3 regions of the Plantactinospora sp. WMMB334 genome follow, and region 3 is predicted to be linked to each of the others. Evidence: riboswitches for the same ligand, from Rfam matches in the RefSeq annotation. Region 3 holds a riboswitch; each other region holds the start of a gene.
The links. A riboswitch is a leader RNA that binds a small molecule or an ion and turns the genes downstream of it on or off. The one in region 3 is predicted to bind cyclic di-AMP.
Positions count from the first base shown of each region.

Region 1: another riboswitch for cyclic di-AMP. It lies ahead of ACN27G_RS26755 (coiled-coil domain-containing protein); the one in region 3 lies ahead of ACN27G_RS31725 (NlpC/P60 family protein).
Region 2: another riboswitch for cyclic di-AMP. It lies ahead of ACN27G_RS22875 (coiled-coil domain-containing protein); the one in region 3 lies ahead of ACN27G_RS31725 (NlpC/P60 family protein).

Region 1 is NZ_JBMHME010000002.1:6,217,591-6,227,457, reverse strand. Features, by position in the region: gene ACN27G_RS26760 (glycoside hydrolase family 65 protein) at 1-1,408, shown strand, start outside; gene ACN27G_RS26755 (coiled-coil domain-containing protein) at 1,429-2,457, opposite strand; cyclic di-AMP (ydaO/yuaA leader) riboswitch at 2,461-2,595, opposite strand; gene ACN27G_RS26750 (hypothetical protein) at 2,894-3,097, opposite strand; gene ACN27G_RS26745 (dienelactone hydrolase family protein) at 3,298-3,969, shown strand; gene ACN27G_RS26740 (TIGR04222 domain-containing membrane protein) at 4,020-4,757, shown strand; gene ACN27G_RS26735 (FAD:protein FMN transferase) at 4,855-5,685, opposite strand; gene ACN27G_RS26730 (FMN-binding protein) at 5,697-6,200, opposite strand; gene ACN27G_RS26725 (ferric reductase-like transmembrane domain-containing protein) at 6,241-7,962, opposite strand; gene ACN27G_RS26720 (LppU/SCO3897 family protein) at 8,149-8,580, opposite strand; gene ACN27G_RS26715 (BTAD domain-containing putative transcriptional regulator) at 9,267-9,867, shown strand, end outside.
Region 2 is NZ_JBMHME010000002.1:5,349,769-5,359,635, reverse strand. Features, by position in the region: gene ACN27G_RS22890 (glycosyltransferase family 2 protein) at 1-43, shown strand, start outside; gene ACN27G_RS22885 (polysaccharide deacetylase family protein) at 68-847, opposite strand; gene ACN27G_RS22880 (SDR family oxidoreductase) at 1,097-2,125, shown strand; cyclic di-AMP (ydaO/yuaA leader) riboswitch at 2,375-2,508, shown strand; gene ACN27G_RS22875 (coiled-coil domain-containing protein) at 2,512-3,525, shown strand; gene ACN27G_RS22870 (O-acetyl-ADP-ribose deacetylase) at 3,653-4,180, shown strand; gene ACN27G_RS22865 (hypothetical protein) at 4,258-5,070, shown strand; gene ACN27G_RS22860 (MFS transporter) at 5,220-6,467, opposite strand; gene ACN27G_RS22855 (HEXXH motif domain-containing protein) at 6,475-8,298, opposite strand; gene ACN27G_RS22850 (FxsB family cyclophane-forming radical SAM/SPASM peptide maturase) at 8,295-9,533, opposite strand; gene ACN27G_RS22845 (hypothetical protein) at 9,588-9,758, opposite strand.
Region 3 is NZ_JBMHME010000002.1:7,309,848-7,319,714, reverse strand. Features, by position in the region: gene ACN27G_RS31775 (TetR/AcrR family transcriptional regulator) at 1-600, shown strand; gene ACN27G_RS31770 (VOC family protein) at 1,002-1,712, shown strand; gene ACN27G_RS31765 (hypothetical protein) at 1,798-1,938, shown strand; gene ACN27G_RS31760 (hypothetical protein) at 2,024-2,620, shown strand; gene ACN27G_RS31755 (DUF5615 family PIN-like protein) at 2,923-3,288, opposite strand; gene ACN27G_RS31750 (DUF433 domain-containing protein) at 3,285-3,512, opposite strand; tRNA gene ACN27G_RS31745 (tRNA-Gly) at 3,726-3,799, opposite strand; gene ACN27G_RS31740 (zinc metalloprotease) at 4,012-5,004, shown strand; gene ACN27G_RS31735 (pyridoxamine 5'-phosphate oxidase family protein) at 5,023-5,595, opposite strand; gene dcd (dCTP deaminase) at 5,729-6,307, shown strand; gene ACN27G_RS31725 (NlpC/P60 family protein) at 6,409-7,341, opposite strand; cyclic di-AMP (ydaO/yuaA leader) riboswitch at 7,465-7,605, opposite strand; gene ACN27G_RS31720 (N-acetylmuramoyl-L-alanine amidase) at 7,873-9,867, shown strand, end outside.

The sequences.
Region 1 (9,867 bases), 1.1 Mb from region 3:
GCAGGCGGTCCGGTTCGGCCTCTTCCACGTGCTCCAGGCCGGCGCCCGCGCCGAACTGCGGCCGATCGCGGCGAAGGGGTTGACCGGTCCGGGGTACGACGGGCACGCGTTCTGGGACACCGAGACGTTCGTGCTACCGGTGCTGACCTACACGCTGCCCTCGGCGGTCGCCTCGGCGCTGCGCTGGCGGCACTCCACCCTGCACCTGGCCCAGGAGCGGGCCAGGACGCTGGGACTGCGCGGCGCCGCCTTCCCGTGGCGGACCATCCGGGGCCAGGAGACCTCGGCGTACTGGCCGGCCGGCACCGCCGGATTCCACATCGCCGCCGACATCGCCGACGCGGTGCGCCGCTACGTGCAGGCGACCGAGGACGAGCAGTTCGAGCGCGAGATCGGGCTGGAACTGCTGGTGGAGACCGCCCGGCTGTGGCGCTCGCTCGGGCACCACGACCGGCACGGCCGGTTCCACCTGGACGGCGTGACCGGGCCGGACGAGTACACCGCGGTCAAGAACGACAACGTCTACACCAACCTGATGGCCCAGCGGAACCTGCTCGCCGCCGCCGACGCCGCCGCCCGGCACAGCGCGGAGGCGTGGAAGCTCGGCGTCGACGAGGAGGAGATGGCCGCCTGGCGGGACGCCGCGCACGACATGCACGTCCCGTACGACGCGGAGCTGGGCGTGCACCCGCAGGTGGAGGGCTTCACCCGCTATCAGGAGTGGGACTTCGCGAACACCCCGCCGGAGCAGTATCCGCTGCTGCTCAACTATCCCTACTTCGACCTCTACCGCAAGCAGGTGCTCAAGCAGGCCGACCTGGTGCTGGCCATGCACTGGCGGGGCGACGCCTTCACCGACGAGGAGAAGGCGGCGAACTTCGCCTACTACGAGCGGCGGACGGTCCGCGACTCGTCGCTGTCGGCCTGCACCCAGGCGGTGCTGGCGGCCGAGGTCGGGCACCTCGAGCTCGCGCACGACTATCTGGGCGAGGCGGCCCTGATGGACCTGCACGACCTCAACCAGAACACCCGGGACGGCGTGCACGTCGCGTCGCTGGCCGGCGCCTGGATCGCCCTGGTCGCCGGCTTCGGCGGGATGCGGGACCACACCCCGACGCTCTCCTTCACACCCCGGCTGCCGAGCCGGATCAACCGGCTGGAGTTCTCGCTCCGCTACCGGGGCGTGCACCTGCGGGTGGACGTCCGGGCGGGCGAGGCGACGTACTCGCTGCGTGACGGCGAGCCGGACGACACCCTGGAGCTGCTGCACCACGGCGAGAAGGTCCAGGTGACCTGCCTGGAGGCGGTCACCCGGCCGATCCCTCCGGTCCACGCCTCGCGGCCGCAGCCGGCCCAACCGGCGGGCCGGGCGCCGGTCCGGCGTGCCCCGGAAAGCGAGCCGAGCTGACCAGACGAGCGATGGACTGACTAGACCAGCGACAGGTGGACGTGGTTGGTGTGGTCGCTGGACGGGTCGCCGTGCGCCCCGCTGTACGACTTCCAGCCCGTCGTCGGAAGCCAGATCTGCCGGTACCAGATCACGTAGAGCACACCGAGCTTGTCGGCGTTGCGGACGAAGAACGCGGCGAGGTTGTTGCCGTACGTCCGGTTCCGGCCGGTGGCGTCACCCCGGAAGCCGCCCGCCTCGGCGGAGAAGTCGCAGGCGCGTCCCTTCGGGTGCTCGTACGGGCCGCCGGGGCGGTAGCACGAGGTGTAGCGGGTGAAGCCGGCGCGCCGCGCCTCCGAGTACGCGTGCAGGGTGCGTGCGGTGACGCAGCCCGAGGTGGTCGGGTCGGGCCTGGCACAGGACTGTGCCGGCCAGCCGCCGTCGGCGCCGCGTGGCGCGGGCCGGGCCACCGGTGAGGTGGCCGCGACGAAGCCTCCGGTGGAGGCGCCGCCGACCTGGGCCAGCGCCCGCTCGGCCGCCCGCTTCTGCCGCAGCATGATGGCGAGTTGCCGGCGCTCCTCGGCGACCTCGGCGTCCAGCGCCAGTTTCGCCCGCGCGGCCCGCTCCCGGGCCTGGCGCAGTGCGCGGAGCACCTCGTTGTCCCGCATGGCCACCGCCTCCAGCCCGCGGGCCCGCTCCAGCAACTCGTCCGCCGAGCCGCTGTGCAGCAGCACCATCACCGGGCCGATCCGGCCGGTCCGGTACGCCGCCCGGGCCACCTGCTCGACCCGGGGCCGCAACTCCGTGATCCGCGCCTCGACCCGGCGCAGCTCGGCGGCGATCCTCGTCTGCCGGGCCTGGGTGCTGGCCAGCGCGCTCTTGGCCTGCAGATAGCCGCGACCGGTCGATTCGAGTACGTCGCGTAAGAGCGGCGTGTCGCCCTCGTCGCCGAGCACGGCAGGGCTGTCCGCCTCTGCCGCGCCGGGCTGGAGCGATGCTCCGCCGAGCGCGCCGAACGCGGCGATCAGGGCCAGGGCCAGCGGTATCCGCTGGCGTGTGGATCCCGTCATGCATGTCCCTCCGTCGCCCGCCTACCGGGTTAGCTGACGGGTTCGGGGACGGAACAAGGCCCCTACCGCGGTTGCGGACTCACCCCAACTACCTGGGTCCCCGGCTCACCCGTTCGGGTGACTCGGCGGCGGTAACGCCGGCGCGGAGGGGTGCGCCACCGGGCGAAACCGGGGTCAGACTACCTGATCAACCGGGCCGGTTCGGTGGATTCGGGACGTTCCGGCGTGGAAATTCTGCCCTCGGGGAACCTGCGGCGCGAGGTCGGTCCGGCGGTCGTGCGGCGGCGATCCGGATACTGCCACGACGGCGCCCACCCCAGCCTCGCGGCCGGCGTGTGCAGCTCGCGGCGTTGATCAGGGAGCGTTTGGCCCGGGTGGGCGAGCCACACACTCCCTGATCATGGTCGTGGACCAGTTCTGGCTGGTGGCAGACGGTTTACTGGTCGCGCGGGTCCCTGGAGTAGCGGTCTCCGCTGGAGGGCATCCCGGCCGCGTCGCGCGGCGGCATCCGGCGGGGGTCGTCGAGCGACCTCGCCTTGGCCGCCTCGTCCGCCCACTCGCTCCGGTCGGGGTTCTGCTGCCCCGCGTCGTCGCCCCGGGCCGAGCCGGACTTCCCCTTGCCGGATTTCTCTCGGGCCATGAGGTCCCTCCGTCGTCTACCGGCCGGGGCGGTGCCCGTCCCGGTGCTCAATCAGGCGCTGCGGTGGCCTTCCCCGGCTGTGCACCGGCAAACCCGACCGCCGGGGCGGAGCCGGAGATGGGGTCCGGCAGGTGGTGGTTGAGGCGGCATCGGCGGGTAAGGCCGACAGACAGGCGGGGACCACCAGGGGAGGTAGTCGGATGGATGCCCGGACGACCGAGACCACGATCCCGGCTGGAAACGTACGACTCGTCGGTGATCTGGTCGTGCCGGCCGGTGCGCGCGGGATCGTCCTCTTCGCGCACGGCAGCGGCAGTTCCCGGCACAGCCCGCGCAACCGGATGGTGGCCGAGGCGCTGAACCGGAGCGCGCTGGCCACCCTCCTGGTCGACCTGCTGACCGGGGCCGAGGAGGAGATCGACGACCGGACCGGGGAGCTGCGCTTCGACATCGGCCTGCTCACCGGGCGCCTCGTCGGCATCGTCGACTGGCTGGCGGACGGCGAGTGGCTGGCGGACGGCGAGCCGGCCGGGCGGTTGCCGATCGGGCTCTTCGGGGCCAGCACCGGCGCCGCCGCCGCGCTCTCCGCCGCCGTGCAACGCCCCGACCAGGTGTACGCGGTCGTCTCCCGGGGCGGTCGCCCGGACCTGGCCGGCGCCGACCTGCGCCGGGTACGGGCCGAGACGCTGTTGCTGGTCGGCGGGCTCGACGACGAGGTGCTGCGGCTCAACAACCGGGCACTCGCCGACCTCGACGCCGGGGCCGAGCTGCGGGTGGTGCCGGGCGCCAGCCACCTCTTCGAGGAACCGGGCACCCTGCAACAGGTAGCCCGGGAGGCGGCGGACTGGTTCGTCAGCCACCTGCCCGGCTGACCCTCCCGGCCGGCGTTGCCGGCGTGCATGGGCTGTCCATACTCGACGGTATGGCGGCGCACCGTGATCTGAGCGCGACGGACCTCGGCTATCTCAGCGGTGGTAGCTGGGGTGCGGTGCGTACCGGACTGGTACTGCTGCACGGTCGGGGTGGCGTCGTCGTCGACCGGCCCGGCGGGTTGCACCGGGCCGGGCCGGTCCCGGTGCGTGCCGAGCCCCTGGAGCGGGCGCTGTTCGGCGCGCTCTACGGCTCGATGGCACCGCGCGAGGTGGCCAACCAGCGCAGGGTCCGGCAGACCCTGGCCGCGCAGCGCGAGAGCCTGATCGGGCTCGGGCTGCTCCGCCCGGCCTGGCGCCGGTTCCTGCTGCCGGCCGTGCTGGTGCTCGCCCTGCCGATGGTGATCGCCCGGCTGGTCGCGGCCGATCTGCTCGGTGTCCAGGTCGGCCTGGTGGTGGTGCTGGCGTTCGTCGGGATCGCCGGCTGGTTCCTGCCCCGCCGGACTCTGGCCGGTGATCGCCTGCTCCGGGCCGCCCGCCGCGAGCATCCGTTGCCGGTCGCACCCTCCGGCGCCAGGGGTACTCCGCCGGCGGGCGGCGGATCGGCGCGCGACCCTGGGCTGATGGTCGCGCTCTACGGCCAGGACGGGCTGCGCACGGTGCTGCCCGCGCAGTTCGCCCGGGACAGCGGGCTGCTCGGCGGCGGTTGCCGGCTGCTGTTCCTCGGCGACTCGCGGCTGGACGGTCCTCCGGTGGCCGGGGCCGGCGAGGTCGGCGGCGGCCTGCCGTGACGCGGCCTGCCGTGACGCGGCCTGCCGTGACGCGGCCTGCCGTGACGCGGCCTGCCGTGACGCGGTGACGCCGGTCGCCGTGACGCCGGTCGGCCGGTCAGCTGAGCCGGGGCGCGGGCTGGTCGGTGATGTCGGAGTGGGGCGGTGCCGGCAGCCCCGATGTCGGGTCGAGGGGCAGCACCGGGAAGCCGTCCGTGCGGTAGCAGAGCTCGTCGGAGGTGATGATGCCGACCTCGTGCGCCGGCAGCTCGGCCAGCCAGCGCAGCCCGGACTGCCCCATCGCCACCCCGGCCGTCGCGTACGCGTCGGTGCGGCCGAGATCGGTGCCGACCACGGTGACCGAGGTGAGTGCGGTGGCCGGCGCACCCCGGTACGGGTCGATCACGTGGAAGCCCCGCTCGTACGTGCCGGAGGTGGCGATCGCGAAGTCGTTCCCGCCGAGCGTCCAGCAGATCTTGTCGTCCTGCCAGGGGTGCCGGATGCCGATCCGCCACGGCTCACCGGGACGGGGTCCACCCCGGGCCCGGATGTCCCCACCCGCGTTGATCCAGTGCGACCGGCAGCCGGCGGCCAAAAGCCGGTCCGACGCCACCTGCACCGACCAGCCCTTGACGTAGCCGGACGGGTCGAACCGGCCGGTGGCGTACGCGTCGAAGTAGCCGTCGGTCTCCCGCCACAGGTCGGCACAGGCCTCGACCACCAGCCGCAGGTCGGCGGAGCAGTCCCCGATGGCGAGCTCGCCCCGGTGGAAGCGGTTGACCTCGCTGTTCTCCCTGTAGGTGCTGAACCGCTCGTCCACCTCACGGAACCAGTCGAACGTCTGCTCGGCCAGCGCCGCCAGGCGCCGGGGCGGCAGCGGATCGGTGAGCTGCACGCTGATCGGCGTACCCATGATCTGCTCGACCCGACGCAGCCCGGTGGTACCCATCGGCCTCGACCTCAGGCCTTCGCCTTGTCGAGCGCCGACTGCAGCGACGCCTTGTACGCCGCGCTGGTCAGGCTCGCCCCGGAGACGGTGTTCACCTTGCTGGCGCTGGTCGCCGCCAGCGTCTGCTGGCGCAGCTTCGGGATCGCGTCCTCGTTGATGCCGATGCTGGTCGGGTCCTCGTCGGGATAGGTGGCGTCGGCCTCCGTGATCTTGCCGCCGGAGACCGTGATGGTCACCTTGATGGCGCCGTAGTCGTAGTTGGCGGCCGCCCCGGCGAAGGTGCCGTCCTTCAGCCCACCCGCCGGCGGCTTGGCCGCGGGCTTCTTCGCCGGTGGCGCGCTGGTCTTCTTCCCGGCCGGGGCCTTGGCCTCCGGTGTCGGGCCGGCGGCGTCGCCGGTCTCCTCCTCCAGCGCCACCTGGGTGCCGGGGTCGGCGGTCGAGGTGCCGAGCTTGGCACCGATCAGCAGGCTGGTGCCGATGGCGGTGCCGAGGACGGCGAAGGCGGCGCGGCGCACGAGGGTTACCTCCGTTGCGGGGTGGTGGCGGGGTCCGGGCTCAGAATTCGAACGGGTCGAGGTGGAGTTGCCGGCGCGGGACGCGGAGCTTGCGCATCGTCCGCATCGAGACGTCGACCAGGCCGGGCGGCCCGCAGAGGTAGACGTCCCGGCGACGCACGTCCGGCACCAGTTCGCGCATGCCCTTCGCGGTGAAGAGGTGCCGGGGGGCCGGGTCGTCGCGCGAGCCGATGACGTACCAGACCTGGGCGTTGCGGGAGCGGGCCAGGAAGTCCAGCTCGTCGCGGAAGAGCAGCTCCTCCTCGCTCCGGGAGCGGTAGATCACCACGGTCTGTTCGGGCAGGTCCTCCAGCAGCGCCCGGATCGGTGCGATGCCGCTGCCACCGGCGATGAGCAGCGCGCGGGGCCGGATCGCCCGGTCGGCGGTGAAGACCCCGGACGGCCCCTCGGCGAAGATCCGGGTGCCGGGCTCCAGATACTGGAGTGACTCGGTGTGGTCGCCGACCACCTTGACGGTCAGCCGCAGCCACTGCTCGTTCGGCGCGGCCGAGAGCGAGAAGGGGTGCGCCTGCCACCAGCAGCCCTTGGTGAGGAACCGCCACCGGAAGTACTGCCCGGCCCGGGCGTCCAGCTCGTCGAGACGGTTGCCGGAGATGTAGATCGACACCATCTCGTACGCCTCCGGCACCACGTCCTCGACGCGCAGCCGGTGCCGCAGGTTGAAGGCGATCGGCGAGATGATCCGTCCCCAGAGGACACAGGCGACGACGAAGATGTAGAGACCGGCCCAGAAGTACTGCCCGAAACCGGGCTTCGACAGCTCCCGGCCGGTGGCGAACTGGTGACCGTAGCTGAAGAGCAGCACCAGATAGGTGCTCAGGTGCAGGTAGTACCAGAGCTCGTAGTTCATCATCCGGCGGATCGCCCGGATGGCGAGCAGCGCGATGCCGACCAGGATGCCGGTGGCCACCGTCGCGCTGATCATGTCTTCGTACGTGCTCAGCAGCGTCCAGGTGCCCTCGACGATCGGGGTGTTGGTGAGCTTGCTGTAGCCGACCGCGATCAGTCCGGCATGCGCCAGGATGGCGAGCAGCAGGAAGGCGCCGAGCTCCCGGTGCCAGATCAGCAGCGAGTGCGCGCCGATCCAGCGCTCCAGCCAGCCTACCCGGCTCATCAGCAGTACCTGGGCGAGCAGCAGGAAGCCGCCGACCATGCCGGTCAGCCGGCCACCGGCGATCAGGATGTCGGCGGTGGTCCGGATCGAACCGTCCGGGGTGTTCAGCCACCAGAGCTCGACGCTGGTGGCCAGCGCCGACCAGAAGACGATGTGGAAGAAGAGCCGGCCGCTGCGGTCGTAGGGCTCGACCTCGGCGGTCTCCCGGTGCCGGGCCGCCTCCGCCGCCCCGCTGATCGGGTTGGGCCGGTACGCGGGCGCCTCGTCGGCGTACGACCACGACTCGTGGTCGCGCCCCGACTGGCGGCCGCGCCTGGGCTCCCGGTCGCGCCCCGGCTCGCCGTCGCGCTCCGACTGGCGGTCACGTGCCGGAGCCGACCAGGTGTCGTCCGCCGGAGCCGACCAGGCGTCGTCCGTGCGTGCCGGCTCGGCCGGGCGGCGGTATCGGTCGTAGTCGTCGTCGTACGCTTCGCGGTCCCGTCCGCGGGGCGGCCGGTCGTAGGGGTCCTCGGACGGCACCCGGGGCAGCAGGCCGGTCACCCATTCGGTGAGCGGCTCGGCCGTTTCGACATCCCGACGACGAGTCACGAAGAATATGTACCGGTCCGCCGGGCCGGAAACCAAGCCCGAGCGGCCCGCTTAGTTCAGTCTTAAGAATCGCTTGGATGAGGGCTAAGAAAGCGACCGGCGCGGCGCCGCACCCGCCCGCGCGCCCGCGCCCGGCGGCCCGCCCCCTCGGGGCAGCGAGGGGACGGAGCGCCCGTGGAACCACCGTCAGCGGGCCGGGGCGACGCAGAGGATGAAGTCCTGGAGCGTGCCGACCGCGCCGTCCTGGTAGAGGTACTGGGTGTAGTCGGTGGCCGAGCAGGCGGACTCGCTGATCGTGCCATCCTTACGGAGCAGCACCTTGAGGGCGCCCCTGGTGCCGCAACCGACCTCGTCGACCTCGTCGGTCGCCTCGTCGATGGTGAGGCAGTCACCCTTCTTGAACCGGTCGAGGTCGCCCTTGATCGACTCTTCGTCCGGCGGCGTGGCGTCGTCCTCCGGGGTGGGCCCGCCCTTCGGGGTGGGCGCCCGAGTGCTCGGTGCCGTGCTCTGCTGACCGCCGGCCGCGCCCGGCTCGGCGCCGTCGTCGACGAAGAGGACCGCCGCGACGCCGCCGCCGCAGCAGAGCAGCACCACTCCGAGGACGATTCCGACAATCAACGGTGCCCTGCTCTTCTTCGGTGTGGCCGGCGGTGGATAGCTGCCGGGAGCGTTCGTCGCCGACCCGCCGTATCCCGTTGCCGCCGGATCGCCGTGCCCCGGCCCGCCGTAGTTCGTTTCCGCCGGCCTGCCGTATCCCGGTCCGCCGTATCCCGGTCCGCCGTATCCCGGTCCGGTTTGCTCCGGCCCGCCCGGGGCCGGAGGTGGATATGTGGACATCGTTGCCTTTCAAGGAAATGAGACTGCCGCGACCGGTCGGGGTGACCGGTCGGGCCGGCAGGGGGCGCATCGGCGTTCCAGTCGGTTGTCGAAGCGCGTCGCCTCGTCGGCCGCCACGTCGGCGACGGCCTCGGCGGAAAGCGGTTTCGGCCGGCATCCCGGCCGGAGACGACGGAGACGGCCGTCGTGCCGACCGGCGCTGAACGTGCAGAGTGGATGGTGCGGTGCTCGGCGTTCGGCCGGGTGCCAGAGGTAACCCCTCTGGCACCCGGAGCCCCCGAACGCCGACCCCCGCGACCGGCCCGCCCCCCGCAGACCTCTAGCAGCTTGGGGATGCCCACCACACGTTCGCCACACGATTTCCACACGCCGCGTCGCCCGATGCCCGGTGCGCGGCCGTACGCTGGCCGGAGAGCGTAGTACGGTTCCATGTCCGTGATTGGCCTGCGCTTCATGGGAGACGGCGAGTGAGGTTCGGGGTGCTCGGGCCGCTGCGGGTCCGCACGGACTCCGGCACCGAGGTGTTGCTGCGCAGCCGGCACCAGCGCACCGTGCTGGGCGCGTTGCTGGTGAGCGCGGGCAAGGTGGTCACGGTCGACCGGCTGGTGGAGACGCTCTGGGCCGACCGCCCACCGGCCTCGTACGCCTCCAACCTGCAGACCTACGTCTCCCGGCTGCGCGACCGGCTGCCCGGCCTGACCATCGAGCACCGCAGCGACGGCTACCTGCTGCGGGTGGACCCCGACGACCTCGACGTGCTGGTGTTCCGGCGGGAGATCGCCACCGGCCGCGCGGCGCTGGCCGCCGGCGACCCGGTGCTGGCGGCACAGCGGTTCCGGCGCGGGTTGCGGCAGTGGCGCGGCCGTCCCCTCGCCGATCTGACGCTGCCGGCGCTGGAGCCGGAACTCGCGCAGTGGGAACTCGAACGGGTCGGTGCCCAGGAGGACTGCGCGGACGCCGACCTCGCGGCGGACGGCGACCTCGGCACCGTACTCGGCGACCTGCACCGGCTGGTCACCGAGCACCCGTTGCGGGAGCGGCCGTACGGGCAGTTGATGGTCGCGCTGC
Region 2 (9,867 bases), 2.0 Mb from region 3:
CGCGGGTACGGTCTCCGGGAAGCTGACCGACCGGCTGGGCTGACCGCGAGCATGCCGGGCCGGTTCGTCAGTGGTGAACCGGCCGGTGGACCGATCGCCGCCGCACCGCGACCGGCCCGGGTCGGCCGGGTCCGGCCCGGCCGTGTTCGCCGAGCGGGCCGACCTGCCAACCCCGGTGCAGGCACTCGTCGAGCAGGTACGGCAGCGCGGCGAGACTGGCCCGCCAGGCACCCGGCGCCGAGGTGCAGTCGGAGTCGTGCAGCAACACCGTGCCGCCTCCGCCCAGCCCGTCCAGCAGGGTGTCGAGCACCGAGGCGCGGGTCGCCGACCGGGTCCAGTCCCGCCCCCAACAGGTCCAGAGCACCGGGGTCAGGCCCAGCCGGCGGGCGGCGACCAGCGCGGCGGCGCTGAGCACCCCGTACGGCGGCCGGAAGAACCGGGGAACCCGGCCGGTCACCGCGCCGATCAGCTCGTGGGTCCGCGCCAGGTCGCGGTAGGTGGCGCGCGGGCCGCGCAGCAGGAGGTTGCGGTGTCCCCAGCCGTGCACCGCCACCTCGTGCCCGGCGGCGGCGATATCCAGGCCGAGTTCCGGCGCACGGGCCAGCATGGAGCCGAGCAGAAAGAACGTCGCGCGGATCCGGTGCGCGGCGAGGGCCTCGACGAAGAGCGGGGTGGAGACCGGGTCGGGGCCGTCGTCGAAGGTGAGTGCGACGTGGCCGGGGGCGCCGCGCCCGCTCAGCCGGGGAAAGAACCGCAGCCGTACGCCGGGCAGCACCGTCACCGCCGGCACCACCTGGGCGGCCAGCGCGGCACCGACGGTCGTCGCCGGTACCGTGCTGGCACGCACCCGTTCCTCCACCCGCCACACCATCGCGGCTGCGGTTACCCGGGCGGCCGGCGTTCATCCTCACCCGGACGGGTGGCCCCGATCGCCCGTCGGTCCGTGGCTCGCCCGTCGGTCCGTGGCTCGCCCGCCGTCCGGTCCGGTGTGCCGCAGGTCGTCGGCCGAGGTTTGCCGGAGCCCGGGCCGGGGTAGCCGGCGCCGTCGACACCGGCGAGATCCGGCCCGCCGAGGGCCGGAGGACGGAGGAGACGGATGCGCGGGCGACCTGCGGCACGAGTGGCGGTGGTCACCGGAGCGAGTGCCGGGGTGGGCCGGGCGACGGCCCGGTTACTGGCCCGCCGGGGGATGCGGCTGGCGCTGCTGGCCCGCGGCGAGACCGGCCTGCACGCCGTGGCCGAGGATGTGCGCGCCAACGGCGGCGTCGCGCTGCCGATCGAGACGGACGTGTCGGAGCACTCCCAGGTGGAGGCGGCTGCGGAGCGGGCGACAAGCGAACTCGGGCCGATCGACCTCTGGATCAACGACGCCTTCACCTCGGTCTTCGCGCCGTTCGAGGAGATCGGCCCGGAGGAGTTCCGCCGGGTGACCGAGGTCTGCTATCTCGGCTACGTCTACGGCACCCGGGTCGCACTCGACCGGATGCTGCCCCGCGGAACGGGCACCATCGTCCAGGTCGGTTCGGCGCTGGCCTACCGGTCGATCCCGCTCCAGTCGGCGTACTGCGGGGCGAAGCACGCCATCGTCGGTTTCACCGAGTCGTTGCGCTGCGAGCTGCTGCACGACCGGAGCCCGGTGCGGGTCACCATGGTGCAGCTGCCGGCGGTGAACACCCCGCAGTTCGACTGGGTGCTGTCCCGGCTGCGCAACCGTGCCCAGCCGGTGCCACCGATCTACCAGCCCGAGGTCGCGGCCAGGGCGATCGTGTACGCCGCCGACCATCCGGAGCGGCGGGAGTACTGGGTCGGCGCCTCGACCGTCGGCACCATCCTCGGCAACCGGTTCGTACCCGGGCTGCTCGACCGCTACCTGGCCCGGACCGGCTACGCCAGTCAGCAGACGGACCAGCCGACCGACCCGGACCGCCCGACCAACCTCTGGCACCCGGTCGACGACGGCGGCGAGGCGGACCAGGGCGCGCACGGCTCGTTCGACGCGCGGTCGCGGGGGCGTAGCCCGCAACTGTGGCTGTCCCGGCACCGGAGGGTGCTGACCGCCGGGCTGCTGTCGGCGGGTGCGGTTGCCGGTGTGCTCTTCGGCACAGCGCCCTGGCGCCGGCGGTAGCCGGGCAACCACCACCGGCCAACCTGGACGGCTGTTCGCACCGCCGCAGGTTACGCGGTTGGTGAATAGCCGACAGCAGATTGTCGATAACTGCGGACGAAGGATGCCCTTCGATGCCTCCGAGGCGCCACGATTACTGATAGTCGTTGTCCGGCAACGCTATTACCGGAAATCTGGTCTTGCCATTTCGGAAGTGGAACCGGGTATGCTGTCTGCCGTTCAGAGTCGCCGGATACCGCATGGTGCCGGCGCTGATCGCCGCCTAATCGCCGCACGGCGAGCCGGGGACCCACGCACCCCTGGGGTGAATCCGCGAGAGCGGTAGGGACCACTTCCATCCCGAACCCGTCAGCTAACCCGGTCGGCGGCCGACGGAAGGGATACATGTGAGGGCACCCCTACGCCGAAGGCTGGCGACTGCCCTGGCACTGCTCACCGCCGCAGCACTGGTCGTGGTCCCGTCGGAGGCGTCGGCGGCGCCGAAGCCGGCCCCGCAGGAGGAGGCCGACTCGCCGCTCCTCGGCGACGTGCTCGCCAGTGCCGGCAAGCGACTCGCGGAGGCAAAGGCCGAGCTCGCCAAGTCCAAGAAGCGGCAGGCCCAGCTCGGCACCCAGCTGCGGCAGGCGGAGGCCAGGCTGGCGGCACTCGCACCGGAGGCGAGCGAGATCGCGGCCGCGTCCTACCGCAGCGGCAAGCTCAGCGCGATCTCGATGCTGTTGGGCAACGGCAACGCCGGCGAGACCGACTCGTTCATCGAGCGGATGTCGGCGCTCAACGAGCTGAACCTGTTCAACAACAGCAAGCTCCGGTCGCTGAACGAGGCGCGTGAGCAGGTCGGCGCGGCCAAGAAGGCCATCGACGACGAGGTCGCCAAGCAGGCCGCCCAGGAAAAGGTCATCAAGAAGCAGCAGACGGACGCGCAGAAGGCCCTCGCCCTGGTGGGTGGCAGGTCGCGTCCGGACAAGGGGCTGGTGGAGGCCACTTCTCCGGTCGCCCGACCCGGGCCGGGGATGGACGACGGCTTCCCGTCGCTGCCGTGCAACAAGGACGATCCCACCACCGGCGGCTGCATCACCGCCCGGACCCTGCACATGTACAACGAGGTACGTCGCGCCGGCTTCAAGAGGTTCGTCGGCTGCTTCCGTCCGGGCGGGCCCTTCGAGCACCCCAAGGGACGGGCGTGTGACTGGTCGTTGCGCAACTCCGGGTTCAGCCGGGCCGCCAACGACGACCAGATGAAGTACGGCAACGACCTCGCCGCGTTCCTGATCCGCAACTCGGACCGGCTCGGGATCCTCTACGTGATCTGGTACAGGGAGATCTGGTTCCCGGGCGAGGGCTGGAGATCGTACAGCGGCCCGAGCGACCACACCGACCACGTGCACGTGTCGATGCTGTAGCCGGGCGGTCGCACCCGACCTCCGAACGATCGCCCCGTCACCCGGGCACCGGGTGGCGGGGCGATCGGCGCGCGGGGCCGGCCGGGTGCCGGGGACAGCGGCGCGGCTCGGCTGGCATGATCGGCGGATGGCCGTCATCGACGTCGTCCGGGGCGACATCACCCGGGAGCAGGTGGACGCGATCGTCACCGCCGCCAACGAGTCGCTGCTCGGCGGCGGTGGTGTGGACGGTGCGATCCACCGTGCCGCCGGGCCCCGGCTGGCCGAGGCGGGCGGGGCGATCGCCCCCTGCCCGCCGGGCGAGGCGATGGCGACGCCCGCCTTCGACCTCGACCCGCCCGTCCGGCACGTCATCCACACCGTCGGACCCGTCTGGCGGGGTGGCGGGTACGGCGAGGCCGAGGTGCTCGCCTCCTGCTATCGCCGCTGCCTGGCGGTCGCCGATGAGCTGGGCGCGCGAAGCGTCGCCTTCCCGGCCATCGCCACCGGGGTCTACGGCTTTCCCGCCGACCGGGCGGCCCGGATCGCGGTCGGGACGCTCCGCTCCACCCCGTCGCAGGTGGAGCGGATCAGGTTGGTCGCCTTCGACGAGACGACCCTGACGCTGCTGCGGGCGGCGCTCGACCCGCCGGAGACGAACGCCTCGACCGGCTGATGGTCCAGCCGCAGCCCGAGTTCCGGGAGCCCACCGGCGCGGCCGGCGGCATTGAGCGGCCTCGCTACGCTGGCAGCATGCCGTTCAGCCTTGTCCGGGGCGCCGCCCTGGCGCTCGGCATCGCCGCCTTCCTGAGCCGGCTCGCGGTGACCCGGTGGGTGGAACCGGTCACCGACCGGATCGAGCCCCCCGAGCTGGGACTGCTGATCCACGTGCTGGCGCTGGTGGCGAGCGTGGTCGTGCCGCTCGTCGTCTTCGCGCGGACCGTTGCCCCGCCGCAACTGCGTCCCGCCACGTTCACGGTCGACGCCACGGCGCGCCGGTTCGTCGCCGGTGCCTTTCCCCGCTCGCAGGGGGTGCTGGCGATCGCGATGCTCTGGTTCGCCGGAGGTCTCGTCGTGCTGGACCGCTGGCCCGACCGGGAGGGGCCGGGCTTCCACGACTGGCCGTCCGAGACCTATCACGCGATGCTCTTCGCCGTCGTCCTCGGGATGGCGGTGGCGATGCCGTTTCTCCGGCAGGCGAGCATCGCGCTGGAACCGGGCGGGATCGCCCTGCGGGGGGTGCGGGGGCGCACCACCATCGCCTGGGAGGAGTTGGCACCGGATGGTCCGCCGGCACCGGCGCCGGTCAGCCCGCGCATCATCCTCCACCGCCGGGACTGGCATCCGGGGCCGGGCTCACCCCGTGGCACGGAGCTACCGGTCGGACTGCTGAACGTGCAACCCGACTTCCTCGCCGCGGCGATCCGCGAGTACGTCGCACATCCCCGGTTCCGCGCCGGGATCGGCACCGCCACGGAGTTGGACCGGCTGCACGCCAGCCTCGCGGCGCGACCGAGCGGCGGCGGGGTGGAGACGGGCGACACCGGGCCCCGAAAGCGCAGCTGAGGCCCCGACCGATCCCGCTTCGGCAGGGGGCGCGGTCGGGGCTGAGCGGTGAGGACCATCCATGCCTCCTTAAGCGGCGATGCCAGTGCCGTCCCCTGCGATCATGGCGTCCTCCCGCAACCTCGGTCGGCGGCGGGCGGGGCCGGCCGTCACCCGGGTCGCACGACCTCCCGGCGACGCCACGGATCGGGCAGCAGATGAGCGGCCAGCGCCAGCGTCGAGACGACGGCGAGGGCCGCGAAGCCGAGCATGACCACGTGCGGGCTCCACCGCTGCGCGAGCCAGCCGGCCAGGGTGAAGGTGACGCCCTGGATGGCCATGATGCCGGTGGGGACCAGGCCCAGGGCCTGCCCCCGCATGGACTCCGGGACGGCGTCGAGGAAACGCCGCTGCACCCCGAGTTGGTAGGCGGCGCCGATGTTGGCGAAACCGGCCACGGCGACGCTGAGCCAGAGGCCAGGCTGGAGGACGAAGGCCAGGTACGGGACGGTCAGCAGCAGCGCCAGGGCGAGGGCGAGCTGCTCGCGTCTGCGGGGGCCGAGGAAGCGGGCGACGGCGATGTCGCCGAGCAGCATCCCGCCGGCCGCCGCCCCGAAGAGCAGGCCGGCGGCGGACGGGACGTTCCAGCCGGCGGAGTATGGGACGAAGAGCGCCTCCGCGCCGGCCACCAGCACCAGCGGCAGCCACTGCACCAGCAGCAGTCCCCGGGTCGTCCGGCTGCGCAGTAGCCACCGGTTGACGGACCAGGTCTGCCGGATGGTCGAGCCCTGGTCGCGTCCCCGGGGCGGCCGTTCGGCCAGGCCGAACCGGTACGCCGCCGCGGTGACCGTGCAGCCGGCCGCCACCGCCACGAACGCGCCGTTCGGACCGACCGTGGCGAGCGCCAGGCCGCCGAGGGCCGCCCCGGCGATCTGGGCGCTCGACGCGATCATGTTCATCACCGACCTGCCCAGCACGTACGCGTCCCCGTCGAGCAGGTCGGGCAGGAGCGCCGACCGGACCGCCGTGTTGACCGGCGCCAGCACGTTGGCGGTGAGGACGAGCAGCAGCATCGCCCAGACCGGTAGGTATCCGAGGGCCAGCACGACGGCGACCGCCGCGCGGAGCAGTTCCAGCAGGACCAGGGCCCGGCGCGGGCGGGCCCGGTCGGCGATGGCGAGCAGGAACGTCGCGCCCACGAGATGCGGGAGGAAGCCGGCGGCCAGTGCCAGCGCCGCCAGCAGCGGAGACCGGGTCTCCCGGTAGACCACCACCGACAGGGTCAGCGTGACCACCATGGAAAAGGTCAGTTGCAGCGCCGACCCGGCGGCCAGCAGCCGGAACTCCGGCACCGCGAAGATGTCACGGTAGCGGGCTGGTTCGTCCTGCTCCGGCGCGCCGGTAGCGGTGGCGACCACGACGGCGTCACCCGCTGGTGGTGCGGACGGGCCGCAGCCAGGCGGCCAGCGTCACCGGGTCGGGGCGGTGGCCGGAGAGTTCGTCGACGCGTCGGTGGACGGCGCGTACCAGTTCCGGATGCTGCATCAGCATCTCGCTGGCCTCCGTCGCGGGGGCCTGCTCCCGGTAGGCCAGGGCGAGGCCGCTCCACGCGGAGTCGGTGCCGCCGTCGGCGGCGATCTGGCGCAGGTATTCCGTCACCGCGGTCTCGTGCCGGTCCAGCAGGTAGCACAGGTCGGCCGGGTTGGCGCCGGGCACCTCCCGCGCCAGTCGCTGGGGGTCGTCGCCGAGCCGCTCCGTCCGACCGGGCTCGGCCAGCAGCAGGTAGAGCAGGGTGAGACGGGGGTTGCTGCGGTGCGTCGCGGCCCGAGGGGGCAGGCTGATCCGTACGGCGCCGGCTGCCGGGGGTGCGGCCTCGCCGGCGACCCAGGACCGGGCCAGCGGGTCCACGTCGTCGGGAGCGGGCTGCCACAGGAGCCGCCAGCCGATCCGGCGGTCCGTGGTGGCGGCCTCGGCGAGCCGTAGCGGAGCCGGTGGGACCGGCTCCGACGCCCACCGCCGGAGCTCCCCGTCGAGGAGGGCGAGAAAGCGCCCGCCCGCCTCGGTCAGCGGGCCGTCGGCGCGGGCGGTCGCGGTCGCCTCGATGGTCTGGTCCCGCCAGTGGGCGAACTCCACGTGTGCCAGCGCGGCCGGGTCGTCGTCGCGATGGCGCCGGACCCGCCAGAAGTCGGTGACGCCGAGATGGGCGTAGATGCCCTGTAGCAGGGCGCCGAACGGCCGGGGGTCGTCGCGCCAGGGCGCGAAGTAGCGTGGCCGGTCGTCGGGTTCGTAGAGGGGTAGCAGGTCGAGCAGGGCGCCCAGCTTGCCGTGCTGGAACTCGTGGACGAGCGTGAGTGCGAGCCCGGGAGCGTCACGCGGGGTGGTCAGCGCCACCGCTCCGAACGCGTCCATCGAGGTCACCGCCGAGCTGCGCCGCCGGGGATCGTCCCGCATCGGGACCAGGGAGCGCAGGCCGGCCGCCAGTCCCGGGGCGTACCGGGGATGGTCCCGGCAGAGCAGCCGCCAGCCCTCGTCGAACGCCACCGCGAACCGCTCGGCCTCCTCGGCCCGGAGCCGTGCCGCGACCGGCAGGTGCCCGCAGTCGCGGAACGGGTCCAGGTCGTCGAGGTGGACCTCCAGCGGCACGGGACCCTCGCTGCGCAGTACGCGGATCGGCGTCCAGCCCGGACCGTCGGCTCGCGGATCCGCCGGAAGCGCCACCGGGGTACCGCCGCCGGCCACCTCGCCCTCGCCGGCGGCGCAGACCAGGGTCGCCCAACCGCGGTCGGGGGCGTCGGCGACGCGCGCCACGCCGAGCGAGGGCAGCGCGACGCACCCGTGTCGCGACGGGACCGGGATCGTCAGCTCCTGTCCGGCGCGGATCGCGGCCGCGCCCGCCACGGCGGCGAGGTGGCCGACCTCGGCGGTCAGTTCGTCGTCGGCCGGCGCACCCTGCCGGACCCGTCGCAGGCACCGGGCGGCCCACGCGCCGACGTGCGGATGGGTCAGCAGCTCCAGGACCGTCTCCGGGGCGGAGCGCTGGACGTCGGCGAGCGCGTCGAACTGGTGCCGGGCCAGGGCCGCCAGCCGGCTGCCGGGATGGCGTTCGTCGATCGACGTCAGCAGCCGGTGCAGCCGCAGGGTGGTCTTGACCGCCTGGCCGGCGCGGAGTACGGCGACGGTGCCGGCCGTCGCGCCACCGACGGCGAGCTCGGCCACCTGCGCGTCGGAGAGCTTCGGCATGCCGGTCATCGGGCTGCTCCCGGCGGAGGGGTGTCGAGGTCGCGGGCCACGGTGTCCCTGATGTGGGTGATCAGCTTCTTCAGGTCGGCGCAGTAGACCGAGGGGTTGAGGAAGCCGTTGCCCGGATCGTAGCGGTGCGGGTAGTAGCCGCCGCCGCAGATGCGGTGCACGGCGCAGCTCTGACAGGTGCCCGAGAGCCCGGCGTGACCGAGCTGCCGGGCCGCGATCGACGGATGCCCGAGGACGTCGTCCATCGAGTCGTCGAAGACGTTCAGGCCGGTCCTCGCCGCCCCCTGCGCCGTCGACTTGAGGGTGTCGACCTGTTGCAGCGTCCCGTCGGTCTCCACGACCACCAACGCCACCGGCGACAGACCGATCATCTCGGTCCTGCTCGGTGCGCCGAACATCGTCGCCATGATCTCCTCGAAGTAGCGGACGCGCGTCTCCCGGCCGCCCGAGGCGTACCAGCGGTCGAAGATGGTGGACAGCCAGTCCGCGTACTCGGTGCCGCCGGCCGCCCCGCGCCGGGCCGGTGGGGTGCCCCAGTTCGCGTGCGGCAGCAGAAAGTCGACGGAGGGCGGCGCGAACTCCAGCAGCGCCTCGTAGGTGGCGATCGGATCGTTGGCGATGTCGATGGTGCAGAGCAGCCCCGAGTACAGCTGCCGGTAGTCGTGCCGGAGCAGGTGCAGGGCGCGGGCCACCTGTGCGTAGCTGCCCTTTCCGTTGGCATACCGCCGATGGGAGTCGTTGGCGGCGGGACCACCGTCGATGCTGACGGCCACCGCCACGTCCAGCTCCGCCAGCACCGCCAGGAACGGGCCGTCCAGCAGGACTCCGTTGGTCTGCAGCCCGAAGTGGACCGCCGTCTGCGCGCCGACGGTGCTCCGTACCGTCGAGACGATCTCGCGGACGGGCTCGGGGCCGGCGAGCAGCGGCTCCCCGCCGTGCAGGACGACCTGCACGGCGGAGAGCCGGTGCCGTCGGGCATGTTCGGCTATGCGCCGGGAGGCCGCCCCGACCACCGCCGCGGCCATCCTCACCGGCTGGTCGCGCCAGCTCTGGTCGGCCATGCCGTAGACGTAGCAGTAGTCGCACGCGAGGTTGCACCTACTGTTGATCTTGAGGATGTACTGGCGGATGGGACGGGGCCGCCACCCGGTTGCCCGCAACCCGTCGACGTCGAGGACGTCGTCGGGCCAGAGCCGATGGCCGCGGGTCGACGGCATTCCGAGGTCTACGCTCATTGCAACTCCTTCACAACCCCGTCGACGTGACGACCATCGGCTGCCTGGCGGGGCCTAGATGAAGGAGGCGAAGGCGGCCGAGTTCTTGCCTTCGTCGCCGTCGTCGTCCAGGGCGCGCTCCAGGGTCCGGCTCAGGACCGGGTTGTCGCCCTCGCTCAGTCGGGCGAGCGACGGGATGGCGAACTCGGGGGTCTCGTGGTGAGCGGAATCGTGCGGTGGAGTCATTTTCTCCACATCCCTTCGTACAACCGTGGGTGTCTCGGACCCGACGGCAGGAGCCGGAGGGCGATCCGGATTCGCCGTAGCCGCTGCCCCGGGTGCCGATGAACATCTC
Region 3 (9,867 bases):
GTGCCCGAAGCCCACCAGCGGCCCTACCACCACGGACAACTCCGGTCGGCCCTGCTCGCCGCCGCCGAACGCAGCCTGCGCGCGCACGGCGAGGAGCAACTCTCCCTGCGCGAACTGGCCCGGGAGATCGGCGTCAGCCACGCCGCGCCACGGCGCCACTTCCCGGACCGGCAGGCCCTGCTGGACGCCTTGGCCGAGGCGGGCTTCGAGCGGCTGCACACGCAACTGCGCGCGGCGTACACCGAGGCGGGGGACGGCTTCCTGGCGCGCCTGCGGGCCACCGTGGCGGCGTACATCCGGTTCGCCACCGAGGACGCGGCACTGCTCGAACTGATGTTCACCAGCAAGCACCGACCGGGCGCCGACCGGCTGGTGGCGGCGGCCGACCCGGCGTTCGACCTGATGTACGACCTGATCAAGCAGGGGCAGGCGGCCGGGGAACTCGTCGAGGGGGACCCCGAACGGGTGGGGATCGTGCTCTTCGCCACGATGCAGGGCATCGCCACGCTGACGAACGGCGACATGGTCAGACCAGAGCTGCTCGACGGCCTCGTGGAGACCGCAGTCGAGCAGTTCGTACGCGGAGCACGCCCGGCCTGACGGCAGAGACGGGACGCCGGCCTCCTCGGCCCTCGCCGTCACCGTTGCCGTCGGCGACCACCTACGCCGATCCGGGACAGGGGACCGAGCACGTCCCGCCACAGCCCTCGTGTCAGGGCCCGGTGTCGGGCGGTCCCGCCACGCGGCATCAACTGGTCGGCCCACATCCTGATCATGCCCGTCCAGCCGAGGGCCACGCCCCCGGCCGTCGCCACGGCTGCGACAGCGAGCAACGCAACAGTCAGCGGCGGGAGACGAACAAGCGCCGAGGCAAGGACAACAGACCGAAAAAGAGCCCAACGGCCAGACAGCGGTACGCCCAGACCAGTCGTGCATCCCGGAGTCAGGCCCGCCGCAAAACTCGGATGCGGATGACGCCTACTCAGCCGTAGAACACACGAGTGACTTCTCACCTCTTCGCGGTCTGTCTCCTCGCGCGCCAACCGCTGCGACTCGCACGGTTCTGGTCCGGGCTGCTGGGCCGGGAGCAGTCCGACGGCGCCACGCTGCTGCCCGACAACGACACCGGGTTCCGGATCCGCTTCGTGCCGACCGACGAGCCGAAGGTCGGCCAGAACCGTGCGCACTTCGAGCTGACGAGCGCCTCCCTGGATGACCAGCAGCGGACGGTGGCCAGGGCGCTGGAGCTCGGCGCAGCGCACGTCGACGTGGGGCAGCGCCCGGAGGAGGGTCACGTGGTGCTCGCCGACCCCGAGGGCAACGAGTTCTGCGTCATCGAGCCGGGAAACACGTTCCTGGCCGGGTGCGGGTTCGTCGGGGCACTCTCCTGCGACGGCACGCAGGAGGTCGGATACTTCTGGAGCAGGGCGCTGCAGTGGCCGCTGGTCTGGGACCAGGACCAGGAGACCGCGATCCAGTCGCCGAAGGGCGGCCCGAAAATCGCGTGGGGTGGTCCACCGCTGATGCCGAAGACCGGCAGAGATCGAGTGCATTTCCACCTCGTACCGGATGTTGGCGCCGATCAGCAGGCAGAGGTTGAGCGGCTGGTCTCCCTCGGCGCGACACGCATCGACACCGCCCGCGGCGAACCCGGCTCCGTGGCGCTCGCCGACCCCGACGGCAACGAGTTCTGGGTACTGCCGCCCCGATAGCCTGCCCACACGCACGGACTGATCGAGGCGGCGATTGCCGCCATTCAGTCGTCTCCGACCGGAGACTCACGGCACGAGGAGATCCATGAACGCTTCCTTCAACTCCCATCGCATGCTCGTCTGGACCGCGCCCGTGGCGCTCGCGCTGACCGCGCTCGCCCCGGCCCTGCCCGCCCAGGCCACTGCCACGACCCGCTCCTCCCATCACCGGCCGCTTCTTCGGTGAGACCGAAGAGGACTTTCTCGTCTACTACCCGGGCGGGGTCCACGCCGGCGGCGGCCTGGTCATCAGGGGCGCCGGCGACGGCACGATGCCCAACCCATACGGCAGCGGCACCGTGGCGGTCATCTCCCGGGATCGGCTCCTGGACGCCAACGGCAACTCGCCGCTGACGCTGGTCAACGGATACGTCGCTGATGGACTCGACAACGGCCTTCCAGACCTGATTGGCATCTCCGGTGACGCCACCAACGGGTACCGCCTCGACTACCACCCCAACTGGGGCATCCCAGGCGGTTACTTCGGCACCACCACGCTGACCAACCCCACCCCGACGGGCGGCTACGACTGGCAGGACTGGAGCATCGCCAGCACGGAGATCGCGTCCGGCCTCGCGCTCTTCCTACGCAACGCCACCACCGGCGACCTGTACCTGTGGACCGGGGTCACCATGCTCGACAACGGCGACGGCACCGGCACGCTGACACACATTCAGTACCGGGTAGCAGCGAACTGGAACACCGGCGTCACGATCAGCACGCTGTGGGCCGCCGACATCAACACCGACGGCACGCCGGACCTGTGGACCGTGCTGCCGAACGGCACCTACCGGGCGTACCTGATCTCCGGCCTGTCCGCCGACGGCACCGCGACGGTGACCACCACCCGGGCCAAGCAGCTCGCCTGACCTGCTGGGGGCGTGCCACCACCCGGCGGCGCGCCCCAGCCATCACCGTCGAGGAACCGCTGATTGGTCCGCCAGGCGGCCTCACGTGCGCGATAGTGATAGGGAAAGCCCTGGTCGGCCTCCCGCCTGACCTGACCGGGATTTTCCTGGAGCGGGTGACGGGAATCGAACCCGCGCTGTCAGCTCGGGAATCGCCGAAGATCCGCCGTCGCAGGGCCTCGGCACCTGGTCACGGCTGATCCCAGCGGCCTGGACTGGTCCTGATTGTCCTGCCCGAATGGCACGACCGGGTCCGCTCGCCCCTACTTGAACGGTAGAGGACGGATTCGGAGCCGCTCATCGGTCAGAACCACGAACGCACCCTTCGCCAGATCGTCCGCAACCTCGGGGATGTTCGCAACGAGGATCGACGCCAAGGACGCCGCCGATCGATCGGAGCGCCGGAACAGGACCACGCTGGGCGTGCCCTCCCCGGACCGGGCCAGGATCTCGCCGAAGTCCGTGTCGGCGGAGAGCAGGATCCGTCCGTCACCGACCGCCTTGCCAAGCACCCGCTCGTCCGGCTCTCCGGCCAGACCGCAGTCAACGACATGAATGGCGTCGTGCCCGGCCGCCACGAGGAGGGCAGCGACCCTGATCGACAGACACTCGTCGACCAGGAACCTCATGCGGACAGCTTCAACGGCAGTTCTCGCTCGTCGACCGCCCGTGCGGCGAAGCGCAGAGCCGCCAGAACGTCGTCCTTGGTCAAGGTGGGGTGCTCCTCGACCACCTCACTGACGCTGTAGCCCTGGCCCAGCAGCCCGATCACTGTCGCCACGGGGATGCGGGTCCCGGCGACACACGGCACGCCACCCATGATCCGATGGTCGATGGAGATCCTGTCGTTCATACACCCATGATGTCCTGTCCACGGGGCCGCTCGCCAGTAACAGGCGCTCGACAGGCCAGCAGTGCGAGGATCGACGGAGCCCGACGCCAGGTGCCTCCACCGACCCGGCTCCCGGATTCCGTCGGAACAAGGCAGGCGCACGGCTGCCTTGAAGGTCAAAAATGACAAGGGCCCGGTATCGGAGAATCGACTTTACAGTTGAGCCCTTGTCGGTGGAGCGGGTGACGGGAATCGAACCCGCACTGTCAGCTTGGGAAGCTGATGTTCTGCCATTGAACTACACCCGCGAGCGGACCCCACTGTACCTGGTCGGATCCGATCATGCACTCACCCTCCCCGCCTACGCCCACGGCTGCCCTGTCACCCGGTCGGAGCGGGTCGGGGACCACGCCGTGCCGCTTCGTTTGCAACAGGGACAACGACAGGTAACGTCCGCCCCACCTGCAACTATGGCTCTGCGTTATCGCGGCGCCACTCTGTGAAGGCAAAGGGTGAGGCAATGGCGTTCCGTGGACTGCGATGGTCGTCGCGTTCGACCGGCGTGGCGAGTGTCTTTCTCGTCCTGCTGCTCGGACCCGGTCCGGTGGTGGCGGCGCCGCTCGGGTCGGCCGGGGCCGTGGACCCGGGATGCGCCGGCAACACCGCCGGTCATCCGCACGCGAACGCGCACGCGAAGGCGAGGCCCGGTGCCCCGCACGCGGCCGAGCCGAACGAGCTGACCGCGGCCGAGGCGGCCGAGCAGGACCGGGCGGTCGACTCGGCGTACGCCCGGCGGGTCGGTGTCGCACCGCTCGGCGTACCGCACGGGAAGGTCGGGATCAGCATCGACGTGGTGTTCCACGTCATCGCCGAGCGGCGCACCCGGGCCGACGGCGACATCCCGCTGGCGCTGATCGAGGCACAGCTCAAGGTGCTGAACGACTCGTTCGGCGGGCGCACCGGCGGCGCCTGGACACCGTTCCGGTTCAAGCTCAGGCAGGTCAACCGGGTCGTCAATCCGGCCTGGTATCCGATCGTGCCGGAGAGCCCGGCCGAGGCGCAGATGAAGCGGGCGCTGCGGGTCGGCGGCAAGCACACCCTGAACGTCTACACCGGACTGCTGGACGAGGAACTGCTCGGCTGGGCCACCTTTCCGAAGCAGGACCTCGACCCGTACGACGGGGTGGTGGTGCTCGGCGAGTCGCTGCCGGGCGGGACGGCCACGCCCTACAACGCTGGGGACACCGCCACGCACGAGGTGGGGCACTGGCTGAACCTCTACCACACCTTCCAGGATGGCTGCGACGGCCAGGGCGACCAGGTGGTCGACACCGCCGCCGAGGCGGAGCCCGCCTTCGGCTGCCCGGAGCGGCGCGACTCCTGCCCCGCCAGATCCGGCCTCGACCCGATCCACAATTTCATGGACTATTCGGTCGACGCGTGCATGTACGAGTTCACGTACGGCCAGGTGTTCCGGATGCTCAAGGCGTGGAAGGCGTTCCGGGAGCCGTAGGCGGCGGGACGGGACGGGTCAGGGGGTCGGGACCGGCTCGGATTCGGCGGTGCGGCGACGGCCGCGCCGCCGTGCCGCGGTGGCGGTGCCTTCGGCAGCGGGGCCGGTGAGGGCACCGGCCGGGTCGAGCCAGACCTGCACCGCGGGTCGTTCGGAGCGCTCACCGGCGAGCGGGGTGGCGCCGTTGCTGCCGTGCCGGGCCACCATCGCCACGTCGACGGTGAACTCGAAGAGCCGCCAGTCGACCTGGGGCGCGGCCCGCAGGTTGCCGGCGAGCTGCTCCACCCGGGCCCGGTCGGTCACCGGTCGGGCCCGGCCGGCGACGTACGCCTCGTCGTCGCTGTCTTCGGGCGGGAACGAGTGCAGGGCGTAGCGCCCGTCACGCTCCAGGTCGCGCCGCTTCGGGGAGTCGACGACGAAGCAGAAGAGCCCCTCGTCGGTGATGACCGGCGAGACCGGGTGCACCCGCGGCCCACCGTCGGCGCGCACGGTCGCGAGGTAGCCGAGACCCGGCCCGTACTGCTGGATGAGGACGCGGATCGCGTCGGCGAGGCGGGGCTCGTCGGAGGCGAATTCGGACCAGGATGCCATGCGGACATTCTATCGAACACATGTTCGATCACCTACCCCGGACCGGGCCCGAACCGGACCGGACCCGACCCTGATCCCACCCTTGCGCGAGGTCGCGGCCGGTGAGCTTCCCGCCACTCGCTAAGGTGGCACGGTGCTGCTCTCCGACCACGACCTGGTGATCGAGATCAAGGCGGGACGGCTCGGGCTGGAGCCGTTCGAACCCGCGCTGGTGCAGCCGTCCAGCATCGACGTACGCCTGGACCGGCTCTTCCGGGTCTTCAACAACCACCTCTACACGCACATCGACCCGGCCGCGCAGCAGGACGACCTGACCTCGCTGGTCGAGGTGCCGGACGGCGAACCGTTCGTGCTGCACCCGGGCGAGTTCGTGCTCGCCTCCACCCTGGAGGTGATCTCCGTCGGCGACCATCTCGCCGCGCGCCTGGAGGGCAAGTCCAGCCTGGGCCGGCTCGGCCTGCTCACCCACTCGACCGCGGGCTTCATCGACCCCGGGTTCTCCGGCCACGTGACCCTGGAGCTGTCGAACGTGGCGAACCTGCCGATCCGGCTCTGGCCGGGGATGAAGATCGGTCAACTCTGCATCTTCCGGCTCTCCTCGCCCTCCGCCCATCCGTACGGGTCCGCCGTCTACGGCTCCCGCTACCAGGGGCAGCGCGGCCCCACCCCGAGCCGCTCCTGGCAGAACTGGCGCACCTGGCCGACCCGCTGAGGCCGGCCCGGCGCGGCTGGACGCGAACGGAACGGGAACGACACGGCAGAGCCCCCGTCGCGGGTGCGACGGGGGCTCTGCCGTAGGAACGGTCGGGTGACTCAGCCGGGTCTGCCGAAGCTGTGGATCTGGCCGTCGTCCATCCGCTTCATCTTGATCGGTTCACCGGCCCGGGAGGCGTGCACGATCCAGCCGTCGCCGACGTACATGCCGACGTGGCTGAGGTCGGCGTAGTAGAAGACCAGGTCGCCGGGGCGCAGCGCGGAGCGGCTGATCCGGGACGTCTGCCCGCGTTGCGCACGGGCGTTGTGCGGCAGCGACACACCGCCCTGCCGCCAGGCGGCGAGGGTCAGGCCGGAGCAGTCGTACGCCCCGGGGCCTGCCGCGCCCCAGCTGTACGGCTTGCCGATCTGGGCGCAGGCGAACTTGACCGCCTTGCCGGCCCCGCCACCCGGGTAGGTCGACGGGCAGGGTGCGGGCCGCAGCGGACCGGCGGAGCCGTTCCCGTACGCCTTGATCCGCAGCTCCTGGAGCTTGTCGATCTCGGCGTCGATCTCCTTCTTCTTCGCCGCCAGCTCCTTCTCGGTCTTGGTGAGCTGGCTGACGAGCCGGTCCAGCGGAGCCTTCTGGGCGGCCAACTTGTTCTTGAGGTCGACGACCGCCTGCACCTCGCGCTGCTGCTGCCGGGCGAACTGGTCGAGCACCGAGAGCTGGCCGACGAGCGCGGCCGGGGACTTGTTGCTGAGCAGCGCGTTGAAGGTCGAGGCCTTGTCGCCCTTGTACGCCTGCACGGCGAAGTCGCTGACCCGGTCCATCGCGGCGTCGATCCGCGACTGGAGCGGGGCGATCTTCTTCTGCAGGGCGGCGGCCTGCTTCTTCTTCGCGGTCAGGTCCTGGCGGGTGGAGTTGTGCTTCTCGATGACCGGCTCCAGCTTGCGCCAGGCGACGTCGATCTGCTCTTCGATCTCGGCCACCGACGGCTCGGCGAGCGCCGGCGTCGTGCCGGTGAAGAGCACGGCGGCGCTGGCGAGCACGGTGAGTGCGATGGCGAGAATGGACCTTCGAGTGTGCGGCTTCGCCGTCCCGGCTCCGGCGCGAGATGCCGGCCGGAGGGATGGCGACCGCGGTGGGGCAGGGGGAGCCACCGGGGTCCGTACTCCTTCTTCCGTAGCCCGCCTACCGGGTTAGCTGACGGGTTCGGGCGGGAAGATTGTCGCCCTTCCGCGTGCGACGCGGATTCACCCCATGGTGCCCGGGTCCCCGGCTCGCTCTCTGTGACGATTCGGCGGTGTCGAACCGTCGCCGCCCGGGCTGGGCGACCTGCCGTCGGTTCGACGGTCCCCAACCTTAGAGAAGGGTGTTATCCAAACGCAACCCACGATCCGGATCGATTCGTTTCGTGTCAGACCGGTCGCGGATGGTGCGGACCGCTGGAACCTCCCGAACACTCTCGGTATGGATGAAAACTTTCTACATAGTGATGACCTTGCTCGGCATGTATTGACCGCCGGCGGGTGTCGGGTGGAGGGTGATCATCAAGCCCACCCCCGGCTCTGGGAGGTTCCATGCGTCGCACCACAACAGCACTGAGCAGGAAAATCGCGCTCAGCACCGCCGTGGCCGGCGTCGCCGCGCTGCTGCCGGCCGGCACCGCGCCCGCCACCGCCGCACCGCCGGAGGACCGGCAACGGGAGTACGCCGCCGCGGCCGCCGAGTTCGGCGTACCGGAGAGCGTGCTGCTCGGCGTCTCCTATCTGGAGTCCCGCTGGGACACGAACGCCGGCACGCCGAGCACCAGCGGCGGGTACGGCCCGATGCACCTCACCGACGTCGCCGGGCTGGCCGGCGGACCGGCGGAACATCCCGAGCACGGCGAGGACCGGCGCGGCGACCCGGCCCGCCCCGCCCGCCCGGCAAGCACCCCGGCCCGGCCGGCCAGCACGGCCACCGGGCCGCGCGTCGGCGGGAGCGGTGCCGCGCCGCCCGGCGGGCAGACCCTGGACTCCGCCGCCGCGCTGACCGAGGTCGACCGGGCGAGGCTGCGCGCCGAACCGGAGGCGAACATCCGGGGCGGGGCGGCGCTGCTGGCGTCGTACCAGACATCGCTGGCCGGGCCGACGGGGCGGGCCAGCGACCCGGCGGCCTGGTACGGCGCGGTGGCCCGGTACGCCGGCAGCGACCACGCGGACGCCGCGGCGGCCTTCGCCGACGAGGTGTACCGGACCATCGCCGACGGCGCCACCCGGACCACCGACGACGGCCACCGGATCAGCCTCCCCGCCCGGCCCGGGACCGTCCCGCAGCGCTCCTGGCTGGACCGGCTCGGCCTGCCCGGCCGGCCCCGCCCGGACGGGCTGGAGTGCCCGCGCGGCATCTCCTGCGAGTGGATCCCGGCCCCCTACGAGGCGTTCGGGGACGGCGACTACGGCAACCACGACCTCTCCGACCGGCCGGCCCGGCAGAAGGTCGAATACATCGTCATCCACGACACCGAGGGCAGCTACGACACCACGCTGCGGCTCGTCCAGGATCCCACCTACGTGAGCTGGCACTACACGCTCCGCTCCGCCGACGGGCACATCGCGCAGCACGTCAGGGGCGCCGACGTCGCCTGGCACGCCGGCAACTGGTACGTCAACGCGAAGGCGATCGGCCTCGAACACGAGGGCTTCGCCGCCCAGGGCACCTGGTACACCGAGGCGATGTACCGGACCTCGGCCAAGCTGGTCCGCTACCTCGCCGACCGCTACGACATCCCGCTCGACCGCGACCACATCATCGGGCACGACAACGTCCCCGGCATCCTGCCGGCGAACGTGCGCGGCATGCACTGGGACCCGGGCCCGTACTGGGACTGGTCGCACTACTTCGACCTGCTCCGGGCGCCGTTCCGGGGCATCGGCATCCCCGCCGCCGGCCTGGTCACCATCGACCCGGACTTCGCCACCAACCGGCCGGCCTTCACCGGCTGCGAGACGACCGGCGTGCCGTGCCCGGCCCGGGGCTCGTCGTCGGTGATCCTGCGCGCCGCACCAGCCGCCGACGCACCGCTCGTCAACGACCTCGGGCTGCGCCCGGACGGCACCCCGAACACGATGCACATCTCCGACCACGGGGCGCGGGCCTCCGCCGGGCAGACCTACGCGCTCGCCGGCCGGCAGGGCGACTGGACCGCGATCTGGTATCTCGGACAGAGGGCCTGGTTCCACAACCCGAGGGGCAACCCCACGGCCAGGTGGTCGGTCGGGCTGGTCGCGACGCCGAAGCCGGGCCGGGAGACGATTCCGGTGTACGGCAGGGCGTACCCGGAGGCGGACGCCTATCCGGCCGGCGTGCCGGTGCAGGCGGTCACGCCACTGCAGTACACCCTCGCCGCCGGGCAGCGCTACGCCGTCGGCAACGTGCTGCCCAGCGAGTACTACCGGGCCAGCACCTTCGACGGCTCGTCACCCGGTGACTGGACGGTGATCCGGGGCGACCTGCGGTATGTCCAGATCCAGTTCGGCCACCGGATCATGTTCGTCAACGCCGACGACGTGCTGCTGCTCCCGTCGCCGATC